DNA from 3 places in the Arthrobacter sp. PvP103 genome. Region 2 is predicted to be linked to each of the others. Evidence: riboswitches for the same ligand, from Rfam matches in the RefSeq annotation. Region 2 holds a riboswitch; each other region holds the start of a gene.

Region 1 (9,958 bases), 350 kb from region 2:
CCAAACGCGAGCTCTACCTCGCCCTGCTGGACAGCCACCTCAGTGCCCTGACCGAGCTTATGATGGGCGCACTGAATTCCACCGATGACAACGATGAGCGCGTCCAGGCGGTCATGCGCGCCTACTATCACTTCATTGCCAGCGATGACCAGGCGCACCGCCTGGTGTTTGAATCGGACCTGATCAATGACGCCGACGTCAGTTCCAGGCTCGAAACATTCAACAAGACGTTTGCCGACGCCATTGCGCGGGTCATCGCCGAGGACACGAAGCTCCCCATGCTGGAGGCCCAGTTGCTGGGTCGCGGACTCGCCGGCATGGCGCAGGTCAGTGCGCGCTACTGGCTTGAAACCGACGGAAACCTGGACCTCGATGTGGCCAGCGACCTGATCTATCGTTTAGCTTGGCGCGGAATCTCGCGCTTTCCCAAGGAAACCTAGACTACAAATAGAGAACACCTTTAGAACTTTGATTGGCTGGGAGGCCTCGCTGTGGAAGTAAAGATCGGCATTCAGAACATTGGCCGCGAAATTGTGATGGAATCGGCTCAGGATGCTGACGCGGTAGCAAAGCTCGTCGAGGAATCCATTACCAAGGGCGCCGAACTGCGCCTGACTGACGAAAAGGGCCGTGTGATCATCATTCCCGCCAACGTCCTGGGTTACGTGGAGATCGGCGCCGAGGAAGCCCGCCGCGTCGGTTTCGGCCAACTCTAGGCCGCCGCTTCACCTGTCCGAAACGCCCTGCAGCAAGGAGTTCGCTGAATGCTTTCCCTGGTAATCGTGGCCCTCGTGACTGTGGCCGCAGGCTTTGTTGTCTGGGCCAACGACAGGCGGCATGCCAAGTACGGCATCGGCATGCCTGCAGGGGTGGCCACTGCGGTGGGGATGCTGAGCTGGATCATCTTCATGGCAGCAGGGCTTGGTTACCAGCCCGGCCTGACGTGGATTCCGTGGGTGCTGCCCATGGTCCTGGGCACCGGGGCGGCTCTCGCCGCCGCGGTGTACCTGGGCCGGAAGCGTGCCGTGCATGACACGAAAGAGCTCACCGCCGCGCTGCGGCTCTAACTACGTGAGGCGCCGGGCGGGGGGTATTTGCCGGGCTCCGCGGAGGCCGACACAGCGGCGGCTGCCCGGCTGACGGCCGCGGCTGCGGCGACGTCACGCCCTGTCACCCGTGTGCCGGCGTCGTGTGAGCTGAAGCGGATGAACACCCTGTTGTACCGCCAGTCCAGATCGGGATGGTGGTTTTGTTCCTCAGCCAGGCGCCCGACGGCGGCAATCAGCTCAAGCGCAGCGGCCGCCGTCGGCGCCTTGAAGACGGTCACCAGAGCACCCGGCTGGTAGAGCCAGTCGGAAAGTTCCGCGAGTGCGGCGTCAATCTGGGTTTGGGTAAGAATATCTTCCGTGCCGGTCATCACTGGCTCCTTGGATGGTCCGCCTACAGGAACTCCGCCCGGCCTTCCATGGCCGACGAGGCGAGGGCGTGCTCGCGGCGCGGAATCCGTCCTGCCGCCTTCGCCAGCCTACCGGCGATGACTGCGTGTTTGAAGGCCTCCCCCATCATCGCCGGGTTCTGCGCCCGGGTCACTGCTGTCGCCAGCAGTACCGCATCGCACCCCAGTTCCATGGCGAGCGCCGCGTCGGACGCCGTGCCGATGCCGGCATCCAGCACCACGGGAACGGATGCCCTCGAAACGATGAGCTCAATGTTGTGCGGGTTCAGGATGCCCAGGCCGGTGCCGATCGGGGACCCGAGGGGCATCACGGCGGTGGCCCCGAGGTTCTCCAGCCGAAGCGCCAGCACGGGGTCGTCATTCGTGTAGGCGAACACCTTGAACCCGCGGTTTACCAGCTGCTCGGTGGCGTCCACCAGCTCCACGGCGTCCGGCAGCAGGGTGTGTTCGTCGGCGATCACTTCAAGCTTCACCCAGTCAGTCTCCAGCGCCTCCCGCGCCAGTTCCGCCGTCATCACGGCGTCCCGTGCGGTGAAGCAACCGGCGGTGTTGGGCAGGACCCGGATGTTGTGGTCCACCAGGAGCTGGAAGAGCGAGCCTGTTTCGGCCGGCGAGTAGCGGCGCATGGCCACGGTGGTCAGTTCCGTTCCGGATGCGATCAGGGCGGCCCCCAGCCCATCGAGGCTGGGGGCACCGCCGGTACCCATGATCAACCGTGATCCCAGCGGCACGCCGTCCACGATGAAGGCGTCCGCCGCAGCCTGCTGCCCGGTCCCTGCCGTGCCGGCAACCGTTGTTCCTGCCATGATGCTCAACCTCCCTGTACCGCGGTAACAAGTTCGACGTCGTCGCCCTCGGCCAGTGCCGTGACGAACCATTGGCTGCGCGGCACCACCTCGGAATTCCGCGCTACCGCCACGCCCAACTTTTGGCCGTCGGCAGCCTGCCCGTTTGGCGCGAGGTTCCTGCCGGTGACCTGGCTGACGAGGGTGGTGACGGACGCGCCGTCGGCCACCGCGTGTGCCGTGCCGTTCAGTGTGATGTTCATGCTGTTTCCTTGTTCGGGTCAATTGTGACGGTGTGCGCGGGAGTTGCCGGTCCGGCCGAAACGCCGGAAAACCGGTCGGGCCGGAACGGGGTCCAGCGTGGATCGGCGTCGCCGTCCATCAGCTGCCTGCAGATGGACGCCGCGGCAGGAGTGAGCAGGACGCCATGCCGGAAAAAGCCGGTGGCAATGATCAGCCCCTCAATATCCATGCCGGTTCCTGCGGCCGCTACTCGGCCCAGCAGCGGCGCGTTGTCCGGCGTTCCCGGACGGGCCCTCGCCGTGGCTTCGAGCAGTTCCAATTCGGCGACGGCGGGGACCAGCACCTGCGCATCGCGGAGCAGCTGGTAGACGCCGCCGGCGGAAACGGCCGATCCTGCGGGTGTTACGGGCCCCGCAGGCGCCGTAACGGCGGTGCCGATGCCCGCTCCTGACAGCGAATCTTCACGCTGCGTGGCCCCAATAACCACGGTGCCGTCCTGCCGGGGCACGATGTAGACGGGAACTCCGTGGACCATTCCACGGACCGTGGATGTCACCAGGGGTTGCAGGTAGGCGGGGACGCGCAGGCGCAGGATGTCGCCGTACACCGGGCGCAGCGGCAGCTGAAGTCCGGGAGGCATTCCGCCCAGGGACGCGGATTCCAGTCCGTTGGCAATGATTGTTTCGCCAGCGTGCACGGTTCCTCCCCCGGCCAGGCTGACGCCGCTGACGCGCCCGTCCTCCCAGAGCAGGCCGGCGGCCCGGTCACACACGGCGGCCCCTGGCAGGAGCTCCGCGATCCGGGCGAGGAGTTTGCGGGGATCCACCTGATGGTCGGCCGGGATGTCGAAGGCGCAGGATATCCCGGGGCTCAGCAGCGGCTCCCGTGCCCGGGCTTCCCTGACCGTCAGCGGTTCCACCGTTAGGCCGCTGGCCTGCTGGACGGCGCGCAGGTCGGCGAGCGCCCGGCGGTCTGCGGCGTCGGCACCCACGGCGAGGGTCGCCGTCGTAAGGTAGCCGGTGTCCGGGCCGTCGCCGCCGTGTTCATGGGAGGCACGCCCGGTTTCCAGGCCGGCCGCGAAGGCCGGCCACAGTCCCGAGGAGTGGAGCATGAGCTCCAGGAGGTCTTCCTCCTGGTAGTGGAGTTCGCTGACCGGCGCCAGCATGCCTGCGGCGGCCCAGCTCGCGCCCGTTCCCGGTGCGTCGTCGATGATCACCACGGACCTGCCCGACTTCCGGGCTTCCCAGGCGATGCCGTGGCCGATTACTCCCCCGCCGATCACGGCGACGTCTGCGCTGATGTGCACGCCGTGCCCGTCGCGACTGCGCGCGGGTGGGCGGGTGGGCGGGGATTGCGGGGTCATTGTCATCCTTCCCTACGCCGGTACTAACCGGATCAGGTCAAGCGGTCGGCTCTGACGCCCTCTCAGCCCTGCAGCTTTGTGACAGCTGCGGCGGGCTCCCGCGGTACTCCCCCAGTTTAGGGGAACTAGGCTTGTGCCATGACCGAGCAAGCTCTCCTTACTGATGCCCGCCTGTACCTCTGCACTGATGCCCGCACGGATCGCGGCGATTTTGCCGACTTCGTTGATGCCGCCTACGCAGGCGGCGTGGACATCATCCAGCTCCGCGACAAGGGCCTGGAAGCGGCCGAGGAGCTCGAGCTGCTCGAAGTACTGGAAACCGCGGCCCGCCGCCATGGCCGGCTGTGGTCGGTCAACGACCGCGCGGACATCGCCTCGCTCTCCGGCGCCCCGGTGCTTCATGTAGGGCAGAAGGACCTCCCCCTGGCGTCCGCCCGGAAGTTCCTCGGCGGTGAAGCCGTGATCGGCCTGTCCACGCACAGCCACGGGCAGATCGATGCCGCCATCGCCGCATCCCGTGGTGCGGGAGGCCTGGATTATTTCTGCGTCGGGCCGGTGTGGGCCACTCCCACGAAGCCGGGCCGTGCCGCCGTCGGCCTCGAGCTGGTCCGCTATGCGGCGGAAGCCGCCGGCAAAACGACTGCCAAAACAACTGGCGGCGTTGCGGGGCCAACGGTTGACGGGCCGCGCCTGCCGTGGTTCGCCATCGGCGGCATCGACCTGGGCAACGTAGAACAGGTGGCGGCTGCAGGAGCGGAGCGGATCGTGGTGGTCCGCGCCATCACCGAGGCCGACGACCCCGCCGCGGCCGCGAGGTCGCTGCTGGCGGCACTCGACGCCGGCGCATCCTGACTATCCGGTCAGGCCGAGCTGCGTCATCCGCTTGGAGTGCTTCTCCGCCAGACCGGCGATCAGCCCGCTGACCAGCTCTTTCGCGGCGGCACTGTCCTCGCCGCCGATCAGGCTTCCCAGGAACGCATGCTCGTAGCTGACGCGTCGCGCCTGGGTCAGTGCTTCGCCCAGCAGCCGCCTGCCCCATAGGGCAAGCCTCGACGCGAGCCTCGGATCATCGGCGAGCGCGCTCCTCAGCCGTTCGCGGAGAACTTCCGTTGTCTCGTCGGAGGCCTGGATCTGTTCGATGACGTCCCGCGTTCCGGCATCAACATAGCGGGAGATAGCCCGGTAGAAGTCTGCAGAAACCGTATCGATCACGTAGGCCTTCATCAGTGATTCGTACCAGTCGGCCGGGCGCGTCCGTGAATGGAAATAGTCCACGGCCGCCTGGAACGGCAGCATGGCATCCTCGGCGTCGATCCCCATGGCCTCAAGCCGGGCGCTCACCAGCTCGTAGTGCCGGAACTCCACCACGGCAATCCTGCCGAGCACGGCCCGGTCGTGAAGGGTCGGCGAATACCGCGCGTCAGAGGAGAACCTCTCGAAAGCTGACAGCTCGCCGTAGGCCATCATTCCGAACAAGTCTGCGACGAAACGGTTGTAGCGAGCGGTGTCAGCCGGGGATGAGCTCATCGTCCAAGACTAATGGCGCAAATGGAGCTAACCTGACTTTCGTGTCACATCATCACCTGACTCCAAATGTCCACGAACAGACCAACCGGCTGGCCGAAGCGCTGAACGCGCTGCGCACGGAGTTGGAGCTGCCCGGGCCCTTCCCTGACGATGTCCTGCGGGATGCGCTGGCGGCCATCGCGGAACATAAGATGCCTGACCTGGACCTCACCGATGTGGGCTTTGTGACCATCGATCCGCCGTCTTCCACTGACCTGGACCAAGCCCTCTTCATCGAGCGGTCAGGCGACGGGTACAAGGTTTTCTATGCCATCGCCGACGTGCCGTCCTTTGTGGCACCGGGCGGTGCGCTCGACGCCGAGACGCGCCGACGGGGGCAGACGTTCTACGCCCCGGACGGTCGGATTCCGTTGCACCCGGAGGTCATCAGCGAACAGGCCGGCAGCCTGCTTGCCGGCCAGTTGTGCGCCGCCTTCGTGTGGGAGTTCGACCTGGATGCGGCGGCCCAAGTGGTATCGGTGCTGGTGCGCCGGGCCAGGATCCGGAGCCGGGCGAAGCTCACCTATAAGGGAGTCCAGGCCGAGCTGGATTCCGGCAGTGCCGCCCCCGTCCTCCTGCTCCTGAGGGAGGTGGGGATCAAGCGCGTGGAACTTGAGCGGCTCCGCGGCGGCGCCAGCCTCAACATGCCGGAACAGGAAATCGAACAGCTGCCCGACGGCGGCTACCGCATCGTGGCGGCTCCGCCCCTCCCCGTGGAGGACTGGAATGCGCAGATCTCCCTCATGACCGGCATGGCTGCGGCTGACCTTATGCTCGAAGGCAAGGTCGGGATCCTGCGTACCATGCCCGCCCCCGACGAACGGTCGCTCCTTCATTTCAAGCGGCAGACAAACGCGCTCGGAAAGCCGTGGGACGGTGAGGCGAGCTACGGCGAGTACCTGCGCTCCCTTGACCCCACCGACCCCCGCCAGCTGGCCATCCTGCACTCCGCCGGGATGCTGTTCCGGGGCGCCGGTTACACGCCCTTTGACGGCACAGTGCCGGAGGACGCCATCCAGTCGGCCATCGGGGCCGCCTATGCACACACCACGGCACCGCTGCGCCGCCTGATCGACCGCTTCGTCCTGGTGATCTGTGAGGCGCTGAGCAACCGGACCGCGGTTCCCGACTGGGCCCGCGAGGCACTGCCCTCGCTGCCGGAAATCATGGGCGCCTCGGACCAGCTGGCGGCCAGGATGGAACGGCTGGCCCTGGATACGGTGGAAGCCGCCCTGCTCGTCAACCACATCGGGCAGGAGTTTGACGCCGTAGTCATCTCCGGGTCGAAACCGGGCAAGCCCAACGGGAACGGCGGGAACGGGAACGGCAACGGACCGTCCGGCATCATCCAGATCGCAGACCCGGCGGTGACGGCCCGGTGCCCCGGCGAACTCGAATCCGGCACCACGGTCCGGGTCAGGCTGATCTCGTCAGACATCCGCACGCGGGTGATCCGGCTTGAGCTGGTGGAGTGATTGCCGGCAGATTGCGGACCGCGTCCGGGGCGTCAGTCGGGGATGGTTGCGGGCAACAGCTAGACTGAGGGGGTAGTAATGGATGCCCGGTCGTTGATTTCCATGATTTTTGAATTCAACAAGCCCGCCCCTACGCGATCTTGAGATACACCCGCTGGTCCCCAGTGCCAGCATTTAGATAGCCCGCGATCGGCTTCCACTGGATTTGCTTGCGCGCCCGAGCGTGCTCCGGAACGGCCTCGCGGCCGGCCCCGTTGAGCAAGCAGCGCCAATGCCCAAATGAATAAGGAAACTCCCCTGTGAGTGAATTGCATACGCACCAACTTCTGACCGACGAAACCGGCACTGAAACGATCGAGCCGGAAGAGACCATCATCTCGGACGAAAAGCCGCACGAGATCGAGGAGAAATCGTTCGCGGACTACAACGTCCGCGCCGACATCGTCGAGTCCCTGGCCGACGCCGGAATCACCCACCCCTTCCCCATCCAGGCTATGACGCTGCCTGTGGCCCTCGCCGGCCACGACATCATCGGCCAGGCCAAGACGGGCACCGGCAAGACCCTGGGCTTCGGCATCCCCGCGCTGCAACGCGTGGTGGGACGCGACGACCCCGGCTTCGACAAGCTGGCAGTCCCGGGCGCTCCGCAGGCGCTGGTGATCGTGCCCACCCGCGAGCTCGCCGTCCAGGTTGCCAAGGACCTGGAAAACGCCGCCCGGAAGCGCAACGCCCGCATTGCCACCATTTACGGCGGCCGCGCCTATGAGCCGCAGGTGGATTCCCTGCAGAAGGGCGTCGAGATCGTTGTCGGCACCCCCGGCCGCCTGATCGACCTGTACAAGCAGAAGCACCTGAGCTTGAAGAACGTCAAGATCGTCATCCTCGACGAGGCCGACGAAATGTTGGACCTCGGCTTCCTGCCGGACGTCGAGACACTGATTGCAGGGACCCCCGCCGTCCGCCAGACCCTGCTGTTCTCGGCAACCATGCCCGGCCCGGTCATCGCCATGGCCCGCCGCTACATGACCCAGCCCACGCACATCCGGGCGGCTGATCCGGACGACGAGGGCCTGACCAAGCGCGACATCCGCCAGCTGATCTACCGCGCCCACAGCATGGACAAGATCGAAGTGGTGGCCCGCATCCTGCAGGCACGCGGCCGTGGCCGCACCATCATCTTCACCAAGACCAAGCGCACCGCCGCCAAGGTGGCCGAAGAACTGGTGGACCGCGGGTTCGCTGCGGCCGCCATTCACGGCGACCTTGGCCAGGGTGCCCGGGAGCAGGCCCTCCGGGCCTTCCGCAACAACAAGGTTGACGTCCTGGTGGCCACCGACGTCGCCGCCCGCGGCATCGACGTCGACGACGTCACGCACGTGATCAACTACCAGTGCGTCGAAGACGAAAAGATCTACCTGCACCGCGTGGGCCGCACCGGCCGCGCCGGCAACAAGGGTACCGCCGTGACCTTCGTCGACTGGGACGACATGCCCCGCTGGGGCCTGATCAACAAGGCGCTGGGGCTCAGCGTGCCGGAACCGGTGGAGACCTATTCCTCGTCCCCGCACCTCTACGAAGAGCTGGACATTCCGGAAGGCACCAAGGGCCGCCTGCCCCGCGACAAGCGCGTACTCGCCGGCGTCGACGCCGAGGTCCTGGAGGACCTGGGCGAGACCGGCAAGAAGACCGGGCGCGGCAGCGCACGGGACGGCGGCCGCGACACCGCCCGCGGCGGAAGCACCGGCGGTGGACGCGACAGCGGCCGCTCCGGCGGACGCGATTCCCGCCGCAGCGAGGCCGGGAGCAGCAGGGACAGCTCCGGACGCGAGGGCGCACGTTCAGGTGAGCGCCGCCGTCGTTCTTCCGACAACACTGCGGCAGCCGTTCCGGCGGCCGACGCAGCCCCCGTGGCAGCAGCGCCCGCTTCAGCGCCGGCGGAGGTCGACCGGGCAACCCGCGCCCGCCGCCGCACCCGCACGCGCCGCCGCAACGGCGAAGTGGTGGGCGGCGGAAACGCAGCCCAGGACGGCGCACAACACGGCAACACTGAGGCCTAAACCCCTCAATGACTGACACCGTCTGGGCGCCGGACGGCAGCAACCTGGTGGTACACGCGGACAACGCGGAGTACCTCCCCACGCTGCCGGACGGCGCCTTCACACTCATCTACGTCGACCCGCCGTTCAACACGGGCCGCGCCCAGAGCCGCCAGCAGACCACCATGGTGCGCAACGCGGACGGCGGCGGCGACCGCGTGGGCTTCAAGGGCCGCTCCTACGACACGATCAAGGGTGCCCTGCACAAATACGACGACGCCTTCAGCGACTACTGGTCCTTCCTGGAACCAAGGCTCGTGGAAGCGTGGCGGCTGCTGGCTGATGACGGCACCCTGTACCTCCACCTGGACTATCGGGAAGTCCACTACGCCAAGGTGATGCTGGACGCCATCTTCGGCCGGGAGTGCTTCCTGAACGAGATTATCTGGGCCTACGACTACGGCGCCCGCGCCAAGTTCCGCTGGCCCACGAAGCACGACAACATCCTGGTGTACGTCAAGAACCCTGCCAAGTACCACTTCAACAGCGCTGAAGTGGACCGCGAACCGTACATGGCACCCGGACTGGTCACGCCGGAAAAGCGGGAGCTCGGTAAGCTGCCCACCGACGTCTGGTGGCACACCATCGTCTCCCCCACCGGCAAGGAGAAAACCGGCTACCCGACGCAGAAGCCCGAGGGCCTGATCCGCCGCGTGGTGGCTGCCTCCAGCCGGCCGGGTGACTGGTGCCTGGACTTTTTCGCCGGCTCCGGCACCCTCGGAGCCGTGGCCGCCAAGCTGGACCGGAAGTTCGTCTGCGTGGACCAGAATCAGCCTGCCATCGAGGTCATGTCCAAGCGGCTCAGTGCCCTGGCATCGTTTACGTCGTTCCCACCCAACTGACCCGCATATCTCGTCGTCATTCGCGGTTTCCAGAGCGTTAACTGCCAGTCAGCCGGGGGCGCGGTTCACGAGGTAACGGCAGAGCTCAAGGACGCACGACGGCGGTTCCGCTGGCCTGCTCTTCGATCCTCG
Region 2 (9,958 bases):
ACCTGCTTCCCAAGATCCGCGTTGAGGTCCTGGCCACGGACGAACAGGCGGACGACATCCTGGATGTCATCATCGCCAGCTCCAACACAGGGCGTGCCGGCGACGGCAAGGTCTGGACGGTGGACGTTTTCGAAGCTGTAAGAGTACGAACGGGAGAACGCGGCTCGGCCGCTATCTAGCCCACGCACAACGCGTGAAGCGGGCCGCTACTTTTGGTAGCGGCCCGCTTTGTGCGTTCGGAAGACCCTAGACGGGCCAGCCCCCGGGCCCCGATGTTCCTGCAGCGTACTCCTCCAGCGGAACGCTGCCGCGGCCCCATGCCTTGATGACCGGCTCAATGATACGCCAGCAGTCCTCTGCGGTATCCGCCCGGACGGACAGCAACGGATCACCGGTGAGGACGCCCTCGAGTACTTCGCCATAGGGGAGCAGCTCGGATGCGCTGAGTTCGGCGTTCAGGGTGGCCCGGTCAAGGCTTAGGACATTGCCGGGGCCGTTCACGTCGACGTCGAACTGAAGAGTGTCGGGCCCGAATCCGATGCGGAGCTGATTCGGCGAATCGACGCCGGTGAATCCCTTGGGAAGATGGGGCACCGGCTTGAAGGTGACCACGGCTTCCTTGCGTTTTGCCCCGAGTGCCTTGCCTGAACGGAGGATGAAAGGCACTCCCGCCCAGCGCCAGTTGCCGATGTCCACCTGTACCTCCGCGAGTGTCTCGGTGTTCCTGGACGCGTCCACACCTTTTTCCTTGGCGTAGTCCGGCACGTCCCGCCCGTCGATGGACCCTGCTGTGTACCGGGCACGCCGGGTGCTTGACCGGTAGGGCGCCTTGACGCTGCTGGCGCGAAGGAGCGTGGCTACAGCGTCCCGGAGGTCACGCTCGTCAACGGAAGCCGGCGGCTCAATGGCCATCAGCGCCATGATCTGCAGCAGGTGGCTTTGGATCATGTCCCGGAGCGCGCCGGCGGCGTCGTAGTAGCGGGCACGGCCTTCGAGTGCGAGGTCCTCGTCGAAGATGACCTCCACCTTCTCGATGTAATCGCGGTTCCAGATCGGCTCCAGGAAGGTGTTCGCGAAGCGGAGGCCGAGGATGTTCAGTACCGTTGCCTTGCCCAGGAAGTGGTCCACCCGGTGGATGTGGTCCTCGGGAACCAGGGCCGCGAGGGTCCGGTTGAGGTGGCGGGCGGAATCCTCACTGGATCCGAAGGGCTTTTCCATGACCAGCCGGGTGCCGGCGGGTACTTCCTCCGGAGCCAGCACCTCGCAGGCCTTCTGGCTGACGTGCGGCGGCAGGGCGAAGTAGACGGCCACCGGGGCTTCCAGGCCGGAAAGCAGGGAGGCCAGCTCCCCGCCTGCGGTCACGTCAAGCTGGTGGTACGCCGTTGATCCCGCAATGCGCTTGAGCTCGCGCCTGCCGACGGCGTCTGCCTGGGAGTTCGAATCGGCAAAGGACGTCTCGACGCGTTCCAGCCATTGTTCATGGGTCCAGGGATCCGAGCCGGCACCCACGAGCGTCAGCCCGTCGGCACGCCCCCGGGCAGCAAGGCGGGCGAGTCCAGGCAGCAGCAGCCGGCCGGTGAGGTCCCCGGACGCGCCGAGGATGAGCAGTGTTTTTACAGTGGTTTGGGCGGCCATCCTGCCAGCATGCCATCTTGAAGGGCTGTCTTGGTACCCTAGATAGTCGAGTCCCGTTGTCGAGGCAGTTGGTCCAGGCCAACAACAGTCACGACTCTGGCGAGCCGCACCGGCCGCCAGCTGTAGATCCACTGAAAGAAGTGCACGGCGCGTGTTCAATTCACTCTCTGACCGGTTGACAGCAACCTTCAAGAATCTCCGCGGCAAGGGCCGCCTCACCGAGGCGGACGTTGACGCCACGGTCCGCGAGATCCGGCGGGCCCTTCTGGACGCTGACGTTGCCGTGCCCGTGGTCCGCGAGTTCACGGGCCGGGTGCGCGAGCGGGCCCTGGGCGCCGAGGTGTCCGGTGCCTTGAACCCGAGCCAGCAGATCGTCAAGATCGTCAACGAGGAACTCGTCGAAATCCTGGGCGGCGAGACCCGGCGTATCCGCCTGGCCAAAACGGGCCCCACCATCATCATGCTCGCGGGTCTCCAGGGTGCCGGCAAGACAACCCTCGCCGGCAAGCTCTCCAAATGGCTGAAGTCCCAGGGCCACAGCCCCATGCTCGTGGCCTGCGACCTCCAGCGGCCCAACGCTGTCAACCAGCTCCAGGTTGTCGGGCAGCGCGCCGGGGTGCCCGTCTTCGCCCCGCACCCGGGTGCCACCTCCATGGAGTTGGACCACCCGGCCGGCGACCCGGTGGCAGTTGCCCGTGCCGGTGTTGAGGAAGCGCGCCAGAAGCTCCACGACGTCGTCATCGTGGACACCGCCGGACGACTCGGCGTGGATGCCGAAATGATGGAGCAGGCGCGCCAGATCCGCCGGGCGATCGTGCCCAACGAAGTGCTCTTCGTCATCGACTCGATGATCGGGCAGGACGCCGTCAACACGGCGCTTGCATTCGACGAAGGTGTTAACTTCACCGGCATCGTCCTTTCCAAGCTCGACGGCGATGCACGCGGCGGTGCCGCCCTGTCCGTTGCGTCGGTCACCGGCAAGCCCGTCATGTTCGCTTCAACGGGTGAAGGCGTCGACGACTTTGAGCTGTTCCACCCGGACCGCATGGCGTCCCGCATCCTCGACATGGGCGACGTTCTCACGCTGATCGAACAGGCTGAAAAGTCCTGGGACAAGGACGAAGCGGCCCGGATGGCGAAGAAGTTCGCCGACCAGGAAGACTTCACGCTGGACGACTTCCTGGCCCAGATGCAGCAGATCCGCAACATGGGCTCCATGAAGAAAATGCTCATGATGATGCCGGGCGCGCAGAACATCCGCCAGCAGCTCGAGCAGTTCGACGAACGCGAAATCGACCGCGTCGAAGCGATCGTCCGCTCCATGACCCCTCATGAGCGCGTTGCCCCCAAGATCATCAACGGCTCGCGCCGGGCACGCATCGCCAAGGGTTCGGGCATGCACGTGTCGGACGTCAACGGGCTGCTGGAGCGGTTTGCCCAGGCACAGAAGATGATGAAGAAGATGGCAGCCGGCGGCGGAATGCCGGGCATGCCTGGAATGCCGGGCATGGGCGGCGGCGGAGGAGCCCGCAAGGGCGCCAAGAACGCACCAAAGAAGAAGGCCAAGTCCGGAAACCCGGCCAAGGCAGCGCAGGAACTCCGCGACGCCGAGGCCCGGCGCGCCAGCGCCGGCAAGGCGCTTCCGACCGGAGCGGCTTTCGGTCAGCAGGGAGCGGACTTCGATCCGTCACAGCTCAACCTGCCCAAGGGCTTCGACAAGTTCCTCGGCGGGAGCAAGTAGTTACTGGCGGCGCGGTTTCACGAACGGTCAACGTGGCTGCCGGCAGGTTCGATGTCGACCGGCCGAATTGTCCGGCCATTGCCATAGGGTTGGGGCATGTTTAAGCAGCGCGTAGTGTTCGTCCACGGTTCGGGAGCCTTCGGGTCTGCCGCGTGGCCCAAGCAGCACGGCATGGCCCTGGCCTACGACGCACTGTTCCTGCGCCGGCACGGTTTCGACGCGTCTGCGGAGCCCGTCGAATCGGACTTCCAGGCGGACGCCGGGATTGTGCTGGGGGCCTTGGCGGACGATGGCCGGGGCGCGGCCGGCGGGCACGTCGTGGCCCATGCCCAGGGCGCCATTGCGGCCATGATGGCGGCCGTGGAACGCCCGGACCTGGTGCATTCCCTCACCCTCGTGGAGCCCGCCTGCCTGTCACTGACCGCCGAACTGCCGGCCACTGCTGCGCACCGCGCCTTGATGCAGCCGCTTTTTGACGTGCGGCATCAGCTCGGCGACGACGACTTCCAGCGGGAGTTCGTCCGTCGGGCATTTTCCGTGCACAGTGATGGGCCGGCCACGCCGGAAGCACTCAACGCCGCCCGCCGGCTGCGGCTGCAGGCGCCCCCGTGGGAGGCGCCACTGCAGATCGTGCCGGGAGTCCCCACGCTCGTGCTCACCGGCGGCTGGGAGCCGCTCTACGAAGAGATAGCCGGTTACCTGCGTGAAACCGGTGCCCAGCACCGCGTTGCCGCGGGCGGACACCGGCCTCAGGATTCGGTGGAGGGAGACCGGGTTATCCGGTCGTTCATCGCGGAAGTCAGCAGGCGTCAGCACTCACGGGCGTCGTAGCGTCGCCCGTCGCTGCACCGTGCCGGCCCGGTCGTTCCGGGTCTGGAAGCTGCAGCTCGGGTAGGTAGACCTTGCCGCCGGCCGCGAGGAATTCGTTGCTCTTCTCACGCATGCCTGCCGCCATCTCGGCGAGTGCCGACTGTGCCTCGGCGGAACCGTACTCGTCCCTGATGTCCTGGCTGATGCGCATTGAGCAGAACTTGGGCCCGCACATGGAGCAGAAGTGCGCGGTCTTGGCTGGCTCCGCGGGCAGCGTCTCGTCATGGAAGGATTCGGCGGTGACCGGGTCCAGCGAGAGGGCGAACTGGTCCCGCCAGCGGAATTCGAACCGGGCCTTGGACAGGGCGTCGTCGCGTTGGTGCGCGCCGGGGTGGCCCTTGGCGAGGTCGGCGGCGTGGGCGGCGATCTTGTAGGTGATGACGCCTGTCTTGACATCGTCCTTGTTTGGCAGCCCCAGGTGTTCCTTGGGCGTGACGTAGCAGAGCATGGCCGTGCCGTAGCGGGCGATTTCCGTAGCGCCGATGGCGGAGGTGATGTGGTCGTAGCCCGGGGCTATGTCCGTGACCAGCGGCCCCAGCGTGTAGAACGGTGCTCCCTTGCAGAGTTCCTGCTGGCGTTCCACGTTTTCACGGACCAGGTGGAACGGCACGTGGCCGGGTCCTTCCACCATCACCTGCACGTCGAACTCCCAGGCGCGCTGCGTCAGTTCGGCCAGGGTATCCAGTTCGGCGAACTGGGCGGCGTCGTTCGCGTCCGCCGTCGCACCGGGCCGCAGCCCGTCGCCCAGCGAAAACGCGACGTCGTACTTGGCGAAAATTTCGCACAGCTCGTCGAAGTGCGTGTACAGGAAGTTCTCCTGGTGGTGGGCAAGGCACCAGCCGGCCATGATGGAGCCGCCGCGGGAGACGATGCCGGTCACCCGGTTGGCGGTCAGGGGCACATACCGCAGCAGCACGCCGGCGTGGATGGTCATGTAGTCCACGCCCTGCTCGCACTGCTCGATCACGGTGTCGCGGAAAATTTCCCACGTCAGTTTGTTGGCCTCGCCGTTGACCTTTTCCAGTGCCTGGTAGATGGGAACGGTGCCGATCGGCACGGGGGAGTTGCGGATGATCCACTCACGGGTGGTGTGGATGTCATCGCCGGTGGACAGGTCCATCACGGTGTCGGCGCCCCACAGTGTGGCCCACTGCAGCTTGTCGACCTCCTCCGCGATGGAGCTCGTGACGGCCGAGTTGCCGATGTTGGCGTTGATCTTCACCAGGAAGGCCTTGCCGATGATCATCGGTTCGGATTCCGGGTGGTTGATGTTGTTGGGGATGATGGCGCGGCCGGCAGCCACTTCGCTGCGGACCAGCTCCACGTCGCAGTTTTCGCGGAGGGCAACGAACTGCATCTCCGGCGTCACGACACCCTGCCGGGCGTAGTGCATCTGCGTGACAGTCCTGCCTTCAACGGCGCGGCGGGGCACGGCTGCGCGCCCTTCCACTCCGCGGATGCGGCGCCGCGGCGCACGGCCGACCGGCCGTCGTCGAGCAGGTTCCGTTCCCGGCCGCCATAAGGCTCGGTGTCGGCCCGCGACTCGATCCACCGGGTCCTGAAAGGTTCCAGGCCCACCACGGGATCGCTGCCGGGCCCGGCAGTCCGGTACACGCGGAACGGCGGGTTGGCTGCCCCGCCCGGTGAGTCCTCAAGGGCGATTTCGGTCACCGGCACCCGGATCCCGGTGGCTTCATCGGTGATGAATGCCAGCGAGTGCGACTTCAGGGACTGCGCTTCGGCAGGTGCCGAATTGCCGGGGGCGGCCTCGTTTTGGGCAGGGATCAGCTGTGTTTCTTGTGTATTCACGGAATACTCACTTCCTTCGCCGGCATTACCCGGACAGGTTCAACGGTCGCAGGCCGCGTCAGCCCGATCTCAGCCCTTGCAAGGGCACCCGTGTGGTCGTAGACGAAGCTACCACAGGGCCGGGGCGGGTCCGTGTCACATGCAGGTCACAACTGGGGAGGGCAGTCGGCCGGTCTAGGCTGGAAGCATGCGTGGCGTCATCGAATTCAGCGGGACCGTGCTCACCGCCCCCGACCGGGAACGGCAGGGCCTCTGGGCCGTGGACGGCAGGCTGACATTCACACGGCCGGCCGCTCCGCCTGACCTGGTGTTGAGCGGCTGGGTGCTGCCGGGCCTGGTCGATGCGCATTGCCACATCGGGCTAGGACCAGCCGGTGACGTTCCGGATTCCGTCGCCGAAGAGCAGGCTGTCACGGACCGGAACGCGGGCACGCTGCTCGTCCGTGATGCCGGCGCCGTCCACGACACGCGCTGGCTCCAGCAGCGGCCGGAGCTGCCGCGCATCATCCGCGCCGGCCGCCACATCGCCAGGACGCGCCGCTACCTCCGGGGATTCGCCATCGAAGTGGAACCGGAAGGACTGGTCGAGGCCGTACGCAAGCAGGCGCTGGCGGGTGACGGCTGGGTCAAGCTCGTAGGGGACTGGATCGACCGGGACGCCGGCGACCTTGCGCCGTCGTTCCCGGCCGCAGTGGTGCGGGACGCTGTGCGCGCCGCCCACGACGAAGGCGCCAGGGTGACCGCCCACTGTTTCGCAGAGGACACCCTGGATGACATGCTCGACGCCGGCATCGACTGCATCGAACACGGAACCGGCCTGCTGCCGCGCCACATCCCCCGGTTCGTGGACCAGCGCGTTCCCATCGTTCCCACGCTCATCAACATTGCGACGTTTCCGGACATCGCGGCTCGTGCGAAAGCGAAGTTTCCGGTGTACGCGGCGCACATGCAGGCGCTCTGGGAACGGCGGAACGAGCGCATCCTCGAGGCCTTCGAAGCGGGCGTGGCGATCTACGCCGGGACTGATGCGGGCAGTGTCATCAGCCACGGCAGGATCGTGGACGAGATCCAGGCGCTCCACGCCGCCGGCCTGCCCGCGGCGTCAGCCCTGGACGCCGCGTCCTGGGCGGCGCGGGAGTGGCTGGGAGCGGACGGCATCGCGGAAGGTGCCAGCGCCGACGTCGTGCTGTGCGAACTGGACCCCAGGGTCAATCCGGCCACACTTCGGCACCTCAAGCACATCGTTCTTCGGGGCGGCATCTCCGCTAGGAATAAATTGAACCTTCAAGTAATTTACTCTATGTAAGCGTCGCCGGACATCGGCGGCCTAGCTTCCGGAGTTTGGAGTTGGCATGACCACAGAATCCAGCAGCAATGACCTGCTGCCCGCCGATCTCGCCATGGGCACGGTGATGCTCAAGGTGGGCGACATGAAGCTGATGACGGACTATTACCAGCGCGCGCTCGGGCTGGACGTCGTGGCTGAGCAGGACGGCGGCGTGTACCTTGGACGGCGCGGAGCGCCCCTGGTCCATCTGGCGCCGGCCCCCGGGCTTAACCTCCCGGCGAAGGGCGAGGCGGGGCTGTTCCACACGGCACTGCTGTTCGAGGACCGCCCGTCGCTCGCTGCCACGGTGGCCTCTGCCGCCCGGTATGAACCGAGGCTTTTCACGGGAAGCGCAGACCACCTCGTCAGCGAGGCCTTCTACTTCAACGACCCGGAGGGCAACGGCATCGAACTCTACTGGGACCGCCCCCGGACCGCCTGGTCGTGGGAAGGTGCCAACGTGGTGATGGACAGCCTTGCCCTGCCGCCGCAGCGGTTCCTGCAGGACTACTTGACTGAGGACGCGGTGAGCGGTCAGCGCGACGCTGCGGCCGGCGTCGGGCACGTCCACCTGCAGGTCGGCGACGTCCAGTCGGCGCACGACTTCTACGTGGGCGCTCTTGGCTTCGAAAAGACCGCCGGATGGCACGGGCAGGCCCTGTTCGTCTCGGCCGGCGGCTACCACCACCACATGGCCATGAACGTCTGGAACAGCAGGGGCGCGGGACCCCGCCGGGACACCCTTGGTTTGGGAGAAGTCCTGATCGAAGTGCCAAAAACGGACGACGTCGGCGCGCTCGCCGACCGTTTGCGGGTTGCCGGCGTCGCGTCGCACCACACGGGAGCCGAGCTGCGGTTTGAGGATCCGTGGCGCAACCGGATCCGCGTCGCCGTCCGCTGAGGCGGCGCTGAGCTGCGCGTTCTTCTGGGTTAGGCTGAAGCCGGAAGTCCGGGAAGGCTGCGAAGCTGCCCGCCGGACCATCGCACCGCCGACGGAATGAGGATGATTTTCATGGGTTTCACCGAAATCTTTGTTTCCACCCACGACGAGGCGCTCAAGCGCGCGGCGGCACTCGACGGCGGAGGCCCCGCTGCTCCGGACGCGCTTCGGATTCCGGACATCAGCGATTTTGAGATTGAACAGCTTGGCGACCTCGCTGGAGCGGCTGTCCACGCGTCGGGGGCGGACTACGAGCTCGCCATGGTGGACGTGGCCAGCGATTCGCTCCTGGGCGTGCCGGCCGCCATGGTGCGTGCGCTCGCCGAACTCCTTAGCTACGAGACCGAAGGCGAGGGCGATGTCCTGGAGGACGTGGCTGCCAGGTGGGCGGCGGAGGAGGACATGCCTTTTGGTTCCGAAGAGGCCCGCGGGTATGTCCAGCGGCTCGCACAGATGGCCGGCAGCGTGGATCCGAACGCCCGGACCGGGCTGTATGTCTGGTCTTCCTGAACGGCCCGCCGGGTGTCAAGTCGAAATCCCGCCGCCGATCTGGCACAATAAACAGGTACTCGATCTGCGTGGCCCCTCTCTCCGCGTCCGGATCCTGTCCTTTTAGAACCCCCTAGTACGGCCCGCCCCACGGGTGCAGAACGCCGGGCTCGACCCCGTTTCAGAAACAGGAGTGACCACAAAAGTGGCCGTAAAGATTCGCCTTAAGCGCTTTGGCAAGATGCGCGCACCGTACTACCGCATCGTCGTCATGGACGCACGCTCCAAGCGTGACGGCCGTGCCATCGAAGAGATCGGCAAGTACCACCCCACCGAAGAGCCCTCATACATCGAGGTCGACACGGACCGTGCCCAGTACTGGCTCGGCGTCGGCGCACAGCCGTCCGAGCAGGTTGCCGCGATCCTCAAGATCACCGGTGACTGGCAGAAGTTCAAGGGTCTCCCCGGCCAGGAGGGCACCTTGAAGACCAAGGCTCCCAAGGCTGCCTTCGTTACGCCGGAAAAGGGTTCCGTGATCATCCCGGAAGCCATCACCAAGAAGGCCAAGAAGGACGAGGCAGCCGAGGCTTCCACCGAAGCTGAAGCAGAGACCACCGAGGCTGAGTAAATTGCTGGCAGAAGCGCTCGAACACCTTGTCCGCGGGATCGTTGACAGTCCCGAGGACGTCAAGGTCAGCGCCAAGAACAACCGCCGCGGGGACACCCTCGAGGTACGGGTTCACCAGGACGACCTTGGACGGGTGATCGGTCGTCAGGGCCGCACGGCACGCGCGCTGCGCACTGTCGTGGCGGCGCTGGCCGGCGGCGAGCAGGTCAGGGTCGACGTCGTCGACACCGACCGCCGCCGGTAAACGCCCCGCAATACTTGTCTCAAGTCCGGCCCCTTCACCAGATTATGGTGGAGGGGCCGGACTGTTTTCGGCCCGGCCGCAGTAGAACCACAACAGAACGAATCCCGGAACAGAGGAACAGATGCAGCTTCAGGTGGCACGAATCGGCAAACCGCACGGCATCCGCGGCGAAGTGACCGTCCAGGTCCTGACCGACGCGCCGGAGGACCGATTCATTCCGGGCACCCGGTTCGTGGTTGAACCCGCGTCGGCGGGGCCGCTCACCGTTGACAGTG
Region 3 (9,958 bases), 1.6 Mb from region 2:
ACCAATTTCCAGGAGACCGCCGAGCCGATCTTCCTCAACTCGGGGTTCGTCTACGAATCCGCGGCAGCTGCCGAGCGGGCATTCACCGGCGAGGACGAACGGTTTGTGTACTCCCGGTACGGCAACCCCTCCGTGGCCACCTTCCAGGAACGCCTCCGGCTGCTCGAGGGCACCGAAGCGTGCTTTGCGACGGCGTCCGGCATGTCCGCCGTCTTTACGGCACTGGGTGCCCTGCTGGCTGCCGGTGACCGGGTGGTTGCCGCCCGGTCGCTGTTCGGCTCCTGCTTTGTCATTTTGAACGAGATCCTGCCCCGGTGGGGCGTCGAAACGGTGTTCGTGGACGGCCCGGACCTGGAACAGTGGCGGACCGCTTTGGCGGAACCGACGACGGCGGTCTTCTTCGAGTCGCCGTCGAACCCGATGCAGGAGATCGTGGACATCGCCGCGGTCAGCGAACTGGCCCACGCTGCCGGGGCGACCGTCGTCGTCGACAATGTCTTTGCCACCCCCCTGCTGCAGCGCTGCGGGGAGCTCGGCGCGGATGTGGTGGTGTACTCCGGCACCAAGCACATTGACGGCCAGGGGCGGGTCCTTGGCGGCGCCATCCTGGGCACCAAGGAGTTCATCGAAGGCCCGGTCAAGCAGCTGATGCGCCACACCGGGCCGGCGCTTTCCGCCTTCAACGCCTGGGTGCTGACGAAGGGCCTGGAAACCATGGCGCTGCGCGTCAACCATTCCTCGGCCTCCGCGCTTCGCCTGGCCGAGTGGCTGGAAGGCCAGCCGGCGGTCAGCTGGGTCAAGTACCCGCTGCTGAAGTCCCACCCGCAGTATGAGCTGGCGGCCAAGCAGATGAAGGCCGGCGGTACCGTGCTCACGCTGGAGCTTCTGCCGTCGGCGGGCCGCACGGCGAAGGAAGCAGCCTTTGCCCTGCTGGACGCGCTGCGGATCATCGACATCTCCAACAACCTCGGCGATGCCAAGACGCTCATCACCCACCCGGCCACCACCACGCACCGTGCCATGGGGCCGGATGGCCGGGCCGCCATCGGGTTGAGCGACGGCGTGGTCCGCCTGTCGGTCGGACTCGAGGATGTTGACGACCTCATCCGCGACCTGGAGCAGGCGCTCAAACAGATCTGACCATCCCGCCCCTGATCAGCGCCAAGCTACGAAGGCCTTCCGCGCCGAACGTCAGGTGTCCAGCTCCCAGTGCAGGCGGATCGCTTCGGCTATCGGGGCGGCCGCAACGTCCACAGTGAAGGCGACTGGCGCGGTGCCGGTCTCTTCGATGACGGTGTCATGGTAGACGCGGCCGCATGCCGGGCACAGCGTGTAGAGGTCCTCATCCCCGGGCCACTCGGCCAGTCCGGCCGGGACAGGAGTGCCCTCGCCAAGGTGGACGGGCATGCCTTCGGAGTTGGCCTGGATCAGCCCTTCGTCGCTGACGGTGTTTCCGCAGACGCAGGTGATGGTGGTGACATCGTGGCCGGCGACTGTTGCGTATTCGGTTTCCATGGCGCGCTCCGGGGTAGTAGGAACCTGTTCAGGACTGGCGAACGCGCAGCAGCACCGGCGCCTTCTCGCGCGCGGTGACGGCTTCGGTCCGGCGCATGCTCACGTCCACCGCGTGGGCAACCACGGCGGCCAGCCCGGCGGCGGCCTCCGGGTTACCGGCAAGGCCTTCCTGCATGGCAAGCCGCTGCTGTTCCGAACCGGTCCCCCGGTCCAGGATCCTCCGCACGCCTTCCCAGGCCAGTTCCAGCTCGTCCTGTTCCGCCAGGACGGGCGCGACGTAGTCCACCAGCGCCTCCACGACTTCCTCGGCGGGAGCGGGGCGGAACGTGCCGAAATCCAGAAGGTCTCCCCGGAGTCCGCAGTTGCTTGCCTGCCACGCGGCCATCCGCAGGAGCACCGTCGGCACGGGCGCGGGGTCTACACCGGCCCGCCATTCCCTGCTGGCCGATTCCACCAGCGCCCGCACCAGCACGGCGATCAGGGCGGCGTCCTCGGCCTGCAGGCAAACGTCCGCCACCCGGACTTCCACGGTGGGGTGGTTCCGGGAGAGCCTCGCATCAAAATAGATCATGCCCTCGTCCAGCAGCACGCCGCTGTCCAGCAGCCGGGTGACCACGCGGCGGTACATGGAGTGCGTCCCGAAGATCTGGGACGGGCCCGACGTCGGCCAGCGGTTCCAGGCCTGCGTGCGGTAACTCTCGAAGCCGGTCTCCACGCCGTTCCAGTACGGCGAATTTGCGCTGAGCGCCGTGAGCACCGCCAGCTTGTCCCTGAGCCGGTCGATGACAGCCACGCCTTCTTCCGGGGATTCGACGAAAGTGTGGACATGGAAACCGCAGGTCAGCTGCTCATGGACGGTGAGGCCAAAGCGTTCCTGCATGGTGGCATAGCGGGGGTTCGGTGTGGTGTGCGTCGTGGAGGCAATCGGCGATGTTGCCAGCGCGGCCACCCGCGCATTGTGTTTCTTCGCGGCGGTATCTGCCAGGGCCCGGCCCTGGCGGATCTGGAGGAGCAGCTCCTCATAGTTCAGGCACGGACGGGTCTGCGTCTCGATCTGTTCAAGTTTCAGTTCGGCAGTGAGCCCGGTGTCGCCGTCGTCACGGGTTGGATCGTGGGGGTCCAGGATCCGGGGCTTGTCCGGAGCATCGTCCGCAGCAAGCTTCCGCCCTGTCAGCAGGGCGTCCGCCAGTGCCAGCGGCTCCCCGGTCACGGGGTCCACAATCAGCAGCTCTTCCTCAACCCCGAAAGTTCGCATGCATACATTGTGCCCCCGTGACCGCCCTGTACGACAGGCGCCGCAACGGCGCCTTCTTTCGGCGCCGGACGGGTCAGTCCTGGAAGTATTCGATCTTCGCGCCGATGGTGTTGAGCCGCTCGGCCAGGTCCTCGTACCCGCGCTCGATCACGTAGATGTTGCGCAGCTCCGAAACCCCGCGGGCGGCCAGCATGGCCAGCAGGATGCATGCGGCCGGGCGGAGGGCGGGCGGGCAGCCCACCTCGGCGGCACGCCACCTGGTGGGTCCGTTGACGTAGATCCGGTGCGGATCCAGCAGCTGGACGCGGGCCCCCAGCTTGTTCAGCTCGGTGAGGTAGATGGCACGGTTCTCGTAGACCCAGTCGTGGATCATGGTCTGGCCTTCGGCGTTGGCGGCAATGACGGCGAAGAACGGCAGGTTGTCGATGTTCAGGCCGGGGAACGGCATGGGGTGGATCTTGTCCGTCGGGGCATGCAATGCGGAGGGTTTGGTGGTGACATCCACCAGCCGGGTGCGGCCGTTACGGGCAAAGTACTCGCCGGAGATCTCCAGTTCCTGGCCCATCTGCTCCAGGGTGGCGAGTTCTATTTCCATGAACTCAATGGGGACCCGGCGAATGGTGACCTCGGAATTGGTCACGATGCCGGCGGTGATGAGGCTCATCGCTTCGATCGGGTCCTCGGACGGGAAGTATTCAATGTCGACGTCGATGGACGGCAGCCCGGTGATCTTCAGGGTGGTGGTCCCCACGCCGTCGATCTTCACGCCGAGGCCCTGCAGGTAGAAGCAGAGATCCTGGACCATGTAGTTCGGGCTGGCGTTGCGGATCACGGTGGTGCCGCGGCGGTGGGCGGCCGCCATGATGGCATTCTCGGTGACCGTGTCACCGCGTTCGCTCAGCACAAAGGTGCGGTTGTCGCCGTCGGCCGGCGGTGCCTGCACCGAATAGAAGCCGGAGGTGGCTTCCACGGACAGGCCGAACTGGCGCAGGGCCTGCATGTGCGGCTCCACGGTGCGGGTGCCGAGGTCGCAGCCGCCCGCGTACGGGAGACGGTACTCCGCGGACTCGTCCAGGAGCGGCCCCAGCAGCATGATCACGCTGCGGGTGCGGCGGGCAGCCTCCACGTCCATGGAATCCAGGTCCAGCACGGCGGGGCGGCGGATCTGCAGATCGTTGGCATTGAGCCAGGTGCATTCGACGCCGATGCTGGTGAGCACCTCCACGATCCGGTTCACTTCCTCGATCCGGGCCAGCCGGCGCAGCGTGGTGGTGCCGCGGTTGATGAGGCTGGCGCAGAGAAGGGCAACTCCTGCGTTCTTGCTGCTGTTGACGTCCACCGAACCGGACAGAGTGCGGCCGCCCTCCACCCGGAGGTGTGTCATCTGCGGCCGGCCCACTTTGACGATGCTGCGGCCCACAATGGCCTCGAGCCGCTGGATCATTTTGAGACTGAGGTTCTGCTTGCCCTGTTCCATCCGGGCGATGGCGCTCTGGCTGGTGCCTAGCTCGGCGGCCAGCTGTCCCTGGGTCCAGCCCTTCTCCCCGCGGGCATCGCGGAGCAGCAGGCCTACATGTTCAGCAGTCTCTTGAGTCATACAAGAAAAATATCACGCATGAGCTATTCGGGAACGCGAAACGCGGAAAAGTGCACTTGAACTCACACAATATCCATGTCGTGCGATATGCAGGGTGTCAGCCGGCCGCTATTGCTGCTCCAGAAACACCATATTCCAGGTCCCTGCCCCGACTGCCGCGGACACGGCCGCCGCCGCAATCAGCACGCCGCCGAGAACCACCCAGACGTCCAGCGGGCTGTACGTGGACTCACGCGCCCAGGTCCGCTGCGCGCCGCCGAACCCCCGCGCCTCCATAGTGACGGCAAGCCGCGACGCCCGGCGCACGGCCTGGACCAGGAGTCCGAAGCTCTGCCCCAGCGTCGCCCGGAGGCGCTGTGCCGGGCTGCCGTGCGAGCCCACACCGCGGGCGCGACGGGCCATGCCGATCGTCTGCCATTCCTCGGCCATCAGCCCCACGAGCCGCATGGCGGCCAGCGTACCCAGCACGAAACGGTGCGGCAGCTTCGCCTTCTGGGCGAGGGCGTCTGCCAGGTCGGTCGGGTCCGTGCAGCTCATCAACAGCACCGCGGGAAGGGCGATTGCCACCCCCCGCAGCAGGAATCCCAGCCCCAGCTCCAGCGAGCCTTCACTGATGGACCAGATCCCGACGTCGAGCAGTATCCTTCCGGCGTCCGGCGCCAGGATCGAAGTGCTCCAGCCGCCCAGTGCAGCCGCCACGATCAGTGGCCAGCCACGCTGCCAGAGCAGCGCGACGGTCAGTCCGGCCAGCGGAAAGAGCAGCAGCTCGAAGGCCAGCGCAACGGAGGCGGACACCCAGTCGATGGACAGCGCCAGCACTACGGTCATCAGCATCACGACGGCGAACTTGGCCAGCGGATTGGCCCGGGTGAGCAGGGCGTGGTTCGCCTGCAGGGTCAGCGCTTCCCTCACGGTGCAGCCACCTCCGGGTTGCGCAGGCCGGGACGGCCGGGCTCAGGCGTGCCAAGGTTCAGCTCGGTGCCGCCGAGGACGTCGCTGAACTCCTGGTCGTGGGTCACCGACACCACGGCGGTGCCGGCGTCGAGGAGTTCGGAGAGGAAGGACGCCAGTTCCGCCCAGGTATTGGCATCCTGCCCGAAGGTGGGCTCGTCGAGGATCAGCACGCGGGGATGGGCGGCCAACACGGTGGCGACGGACAGCCGGCGCTTCTCTCCGCCGGAGAGTGTGTAGGGGTTGGCGTCCACCAGCTTGGTCAGCCGGAGGCGCTCCAGGAGTTCGTCCACTCGGTCCTCTCCGTGGCCCAGGTGCCGCGGGCCGAACATCAGCTCATCCAGCACCCGGCCGGTGACGAACTGGTGTTCCGGCTCCTGGAACACGGTTCCGATCCGGGAGATCAGCTGTTCCGCCTTCCACTTGTACGGGTCAATGCCGGCACCTTCGCTGAGGTCAACCGTGGCGGAAACCGTGCCCGCCACCGGCTGGAGCAGGCCGGCGAGGGTCAGGGCAAACGTGGACTTTCCGGAACCGTTCGGCCCCGTGATGGTCAGTGCCTGGCCGGCACGGACCTGCGCCGTGATGCCGGACTGCACCGGTACCGGCTGGACAGCCTTGAACCGCCGCCGGCGGGGACGTTCGCGGGACACGGCAAGGTTCTCGGAGGCCAGCAGGAGGTTCCCGGCGCCCGGCTCTCCCGGGCCGCCCTGCGCTCCGGTGCCGGGTGCTTCGGTGGCACCGGTCCGCGCCCGGGTGGCGGGCACATACCCGGGCACCCAGACGCCGGCGGCAACGAGCATGTCCCGGGCCTCTGCCAGGACCTGGTCCGGCGGGCCGTCCAGGAGCACCGCGGTGTCCGTGGCGGATCCCGGCTGCAGCACCACGATCCGGTCCACAAGGTCTTTCCATACGCCCACGCGGTGTTCCACCACCACCAGCGTTGCCCCGGTCTTGTCCAGGCAACGGCCCACGGCGTCACGGACTTCCAGGACGCCCGCGGGGTCCAGGTTGGCGGTGGGCTCGTCGAGGAGCAGCAGCCCCGGGCGCATGGCGAGGATGCCGGCCAACGCGAGGCGCTGCTTCTGCCCGCCGGACAGGGCCGACGTCGGGTGGTCCAGCGGCAAGTGGGCCAGCCCGACGTCGTCGAGCGCCTCTCCGACACGCGTCCAGATGTCCGGGCGCGGGACGGCGAGGTTCTCGGCGCCGAAGGCGACGTCGTCCCCCACGCGGGAAAGGACCACCTGCGTCTCGGGGTCCTGCTGCATCAGGCCGGCTCGCCCGCGCCGGGCACGCGGCGGGGCGCCGTCGATCAGCAGGGTGCCGGTCTCGTCGGAGTCGTCGGCATCCGGCGTTCCGTCGTGGTGGGCTCCGGAGTCGCTGTCACCGAGCACCCCGGCGAGGGCATGCAGCAGCGTGGATTTGCCCGCGCCGGATGGACCCAGCAGCAGCACGCGTTCGCCCGGCCGAATGTCCAGGTCCAGGCCGTGGACGGCGGGCCGGGACCGGCCGGCATGCCGCCAGCCCCAGCCGCGTGCCGTGACCGCTGCCGGGCGGACGGTGTCGGAAGACGTCATGAGCAGTGTGCGTTCATCAGGAGAAGACGGGCTCCGCCGCTGCCTTGCGGGAGGCGAAGGAGCTCAGCACGCCGGTCCGGGCCAGGCCGCGGGTGGCGATCCAGGACAGGCCGCCGGCGATGATCGCACCGGAGATGGCCGTGAAGATGATGTAAGCCAGCTTGTCGCCGGCGGCGTAGGCGATATTCCACCCCCACGGGGCGAACGAGTCGTTCAGGCCGCAGAAGAGGCCCGCAGCGGCACCGGCCAGTAGCGAAACGGGGAGGTTGAACTTCTTGTAAACGAACACCGCGAAGATGATCTCCGCACCGAGCCCCTGCACGAAGCCGGAGAACAGCACGGACGCGCCGTACTGCGAGCCCATGATCAGCTCACCGGTGGCGGCCACTGTTTCGCAGAACAGGGCGGCTCCGGGCTTGCGGATGATCAGCATGCCCAGGACGGCGGGAATCATCCAGCCGCCTGCGATGAGGCCGGTCAGCGGCGGGTAGACGGCGTTCATGGGCGGCGAAACGGCAGCGGCCCCCTGGGACCAGGCCCAGAAAATGACGCCGCCGGCTACTGCGATCAACGCGGCAACCACAATGTCCACCACACGCCAGTTGTACTTGCTGTTGCCAAGCGTCTGCTTGGCCGTCATTCCAGTCATTTTCTTCCTCCTGAGGTACAGGAGGGGAGAGTGCTACCCGGGCAGTCCGCGGCTTCCGCCGCCAGCTGCCGGACACTCTGAGAACTCGACTCCCTTGCGCCGGTACTAACCGGATCAGGTTCGAGGGTCTGCGGCTGTCCGCACTCTCAGCGCCCGCCTCCGGTTCCCTGGAATGTTCCAGTGATGCCCGACGGCGACGCTCCCCTGTCGTATCAATTCGCCCTTGTGGGCGTGGATCAGTTTACACCCGCGGGCCCGCGAAATCCCGGGGAGGGTGTCACAATGGGCGGTGATGCGGCCGGGTTGATGCGGCTAGGCTAGGGGAAGCCCTGTTTCCGTCGTTTCCCACCTGTAAGGGGTACTGGAGTGAGTTTTTTCATCAAGCTGCTTGGAACCGGAGTGAGCCTGCTTGCCGGATTCGCCGGCACCAAGGCCGTTGACGTCGTCTGGGAAAAGATCACCGGCCGCAAGCCCCCGAAGGGCGACAAGGACGACGTCCCCACCACCCTGCGCAGCGCCCTGACCTTTGCGCTGATCTCGGCGGCTGTCAGCGCCATCATCCAGGTCCTGGCCAACCGGGGCACGCAGCGTGCCATCACCCGCTTCGCCAAGAGCCAGGACATCGTCTAGGCATTTGAGGGCCGCCGCTAGGCTGCGCCGCCGTCATCCTCGTCGGCGGCGCGCTTGGCGGCGGCCTTTTTGTCGGCTGCCTTCAGCACCACGGCCTCCAGTTCATCCGTGGTGAGCAGTTCCTTGTGCAGGTGCTTGGTGCGGTAGCCTGCCCTGCCCACCATGTGGGCAGACACCGGAACGGTGAGCACCTGGAAGATCCACGCCACGAAGAGCACGGGCCACACCCACCAGGTCCGCAGCTGCAGGCCCACCGAGGCCAGCAGCAGGAACAGCCCCAGCACCTGGGGCTTGGTGGCGGCGTGCATCCTGCTCATCAGGTCGGGGAAGCGCAACAGGCCGACCGCCGCACCGAGGGACATCAGGGCGCCCACCACCATAAAGACGGCCGACACTGCATCAATGATTGTGTCCACGGCAGATGGTTCAGGATTCATGGGGCTGCTCCCGCCGGTCGGCCACGAAGCGCGCCACGGTCACGGATCCGATGAACCCGATGATGGACAGCGCCACGAGCAGCATCAGGTTGTTCAGGTGCCGGTTGACGGCCATGTCTATGCAGAGCGTGGCACCGATGATGGCCAGCAGCACGTCAGAGGCCAGCACCCGGTCCAGCAGGGACGGGCCGATGGCGATCCGGACAATCGCCCCGGCTGCCGCCAGGGATAGGATCACGGCCGTCACGGCCAGGACAACGCCCATCATGCCGCTACCTCCTGTTTCAGTGCGGCCAGTTCCTCGCGGGTGCCCATGATCCTGATCAGTGCCGCCTCGGCGTCCCGGACCTCTTTGCGCAGGTTCACAATGTCCTCTCCGCTCCGCACGTTGAGTCCGTGGATGTAGAGCGTGGACGTGGAGCGGTCCACCTCAACCACCAGCGAACCCGGGATCAGCGAAATGACGTGGCCGGTGGCCGTCACCATCAGGTCCGAGTGGCTGCGCAGCTTGACCGCGACGACCGCGTTGGTCACCTTGGGCCCGCGGGCCAACGCCAGGTACAGCACCTGGAAGCTGGCGGCCACAACCTTGGCCAGGAACACCAGTGCGAACGGAACTGCCCGCACGATGCTGAAGCGGCCGCCCAGCTCCACCGGGGGCAGGTAGAAAAGCCGTGCCACCACTACCGCGATCAGCGCACCGAACAGCAGGTTACCGGGGCTGAAGTCCTGCCAGAGCGCTGCCCAGACGAACACCAGCCAGACCAGGAGGGGCAGTTCCTGCCGGATTGAGATCCGTCGGCGGTTCATTTGTTCCCCTCCTGCTGGACGGGTTCAGGCTGCGCGATCGGGGGCACGGGGGCGTTTTCGCCCAGCACGGCCTGGATGTAGGCGGACCGGTCCAGCATTTCCACGGCCGACTGGTCCGCCACCCGGAAGAGCGGCCCGGCAAAGACGGTGAGGGCCACACCGAAGGCCACGAGGCCCAGGGTTGATCCCACCATGGTCCGCGGCAGCAGCGTGACGTTGCGCTTGCCTGCGCGGTCGCCCGTCTCGGAATCCTCAGGGGCCGCGAGCAGCACGGGGTCCGGGTTCTCGGCGTCCTCGGGTTTGCGCCAGAACGCGCGGTTCCACACACGGGCGACGGCCAGGAGCGTCAGCAGGCTGGTCACGACACCGCCGATCACCAGGGCGTAGGCCAGCGGGGTGCCAAGCTGCACACCGGCCTGCAGCAGCCCGAGCTTGCCCAGGAAACCCGAGAACGGCGGGATGCCGGCCAGGTTCATGGCGGGGATGAAGAACAGCAGGGCCAGGATCGGGGACAGTTTGGCCAGGCCGGCGACGCGG

Evidence for each region. A riboswitch is a leader RNA that binds a small molecule or an ion and turns the genes downstream of it on or off. The one in region 2 is predicted to bind thiamine pyrophosphate.
Region 1: linked by a shared signal. The riboswitch ahead of JOE41_RS03910 (FAD-dependent oxidoreductase) and the one ahead of thiC (phosphomethylpyrimidine synthase ThiC) in region 2 are both predicted to bind thiamine pyrophosphate.
Region 3: linked by a shared signal. The riboswitch ahead of JOE41_RS09695 (ECF transporter S component) and the one ahead of thiC (phosphomethylpyrimidine synthase ThiC) in region 2 are both predicted to bind thiamine pyrophosphate.

Annotation. Positions count from the first base shown of each region.
Region 1 is NZ_JAFIBQ010000001.1:849,386-859,343, forward strand. Features, by position in the region: gene JOE41_RS03880 (TetR/AcrR family transcriptional regulator) at 1-440, shown strand, start outside; gene JOE41_RS03885 (DUF3107 domain-containing protein) at 492-716, shown strand; gene JOE41_RS03890 (hypothetical protein) at 765-1,067, shown strand; gene JOE41_RS03895 (4a-hydroxytetrahydrobiopterin dehydratase) at 1,064-1,417, opposite strand; gene JOE41_RS03900 (thiazole synthase) at 1,441-2,262, opposite strand; gene thiS (sulfur carrier protein ThiS) at 2,268-2,504, opposite strand; gene JOE41_RS03910 (FAD-dependent oxidoreductase) at 2,501-3,853, opposite strand; TPP riboswitch at 3,840-3,959, opposite strand; gene thiE (thiamine phosphate synthase) at 3,986-4,699, shown strand; gene JOE41_RS03920 (ferritin-like domain-containing protein) at 4,700-5,374, opposite strand; gene JOE41_RS03925 (RNB domain-containing ribonuclease) at 5,416-6,888, shown strand; gene JOE41_RS03930 (DEAD/DEAH box helicase) at 7,188-8,945, shown strand; gene JOE41_RS03935 (site-specific DNA-methyltransferase) at 8,954-9,826, shown strand; gene JOE41_RS03940 (PHP domain-containing protein) at 9,912-9,958, opposite strand, start outside.
Region 2 is NZ_JAFIBQ010000001.1:501,212-511,169, reverse strand. Features, by position in the region: gene JOE41_RS02425 (P-II family nitrogen regulator) at 1-179, shown strand, start outside; gene JOE41_RS02420 (glucose-6-phosphate dehydrogenase) at 247-1,635, opposite strand; gene ffh (signal recognition particle protein) at 1,787-3,376, shown strand; gene JOE41_RS02410 (hypothetical protein) at 3,473-4,207, shown strand; partial or broken gene thiC (phosphomethylpyrimidine synthase ThiC) at 4,176-6,055, opposite strand; TPP riboswitch at 6,050-6,157, opposite strand; gene JOE41_RS02400 (amidohydrolase family protein) at 6,243-7,361, shown strand; gene JOE41_RS02395 (VOC family protein) at 7,408-8,283, shown strand; gene JOE41_RS02390 (hypothetical protein) at 8,395-8,832, shown strand; gene rpsP (30S ribosomal protein S16) at 9,017-9,439, shown strand; gene JOE41_RS02380 (RNA-binding protein) at 9,441-9,683, shown strand; gene rimM (ribosome maturation factor RimM) at 9,805-9,958, shown strand, end outside.
Region 3 is NZ_JAFIBQ010000001.1:2,105,121-2,115,078, forward strand. Features, by position in the region: gene JOE41_RS09665 (O-succinylhomoserine sulfhydrylase) at 1-1,140, shown strand, start outside; gene JOE41_RS09670 (hypothetical protein) at 1,192-1,515, opposite strand; gene JOE41_RS09675 (glutamate--cysteine ligase) at 1,544-2,770, opposite strand; gene JOE41_RS09680 (UDP-N-acetylglucosamine 1-carboxyvinyltransferase) at 2,844-4,367, opposite strand; gene JOE41_RS09685 (energy-coupling factor transporter transmembrane protein EcfT) at 4,476-5,279, opposite strand; gene JOE41_RS09690 (ABC transporter ATP-binding protein) at 5,276-6,895, opposite strand; gene JOE41_RS09695 (ECF transporter S component) at 6,912-7,544, opposite strand; TPP riboswitch at 7,618-7,760, opposite strand; gene JOE41_RS09700 (DUF4235 domain-containing protein) at 7,911-8,174, shown strand; gene mnhG (monovalent cation/H(+) antiporter subunit G) at 8,192-8,611, opposite strand; gene JOE41_RS09710 (monovalent cation/H+ antiporter complex subunit F) at 8,601-8,879, opposite strand; gene JOE41_RS09715 (Na+/H+ antiporter subunit E) at 8,876-9,421, opposite strand; gene JOE41_RS09720 (Na+/H+ antiporter subunit D) at 9,418-9,958, opposite strand, start outside.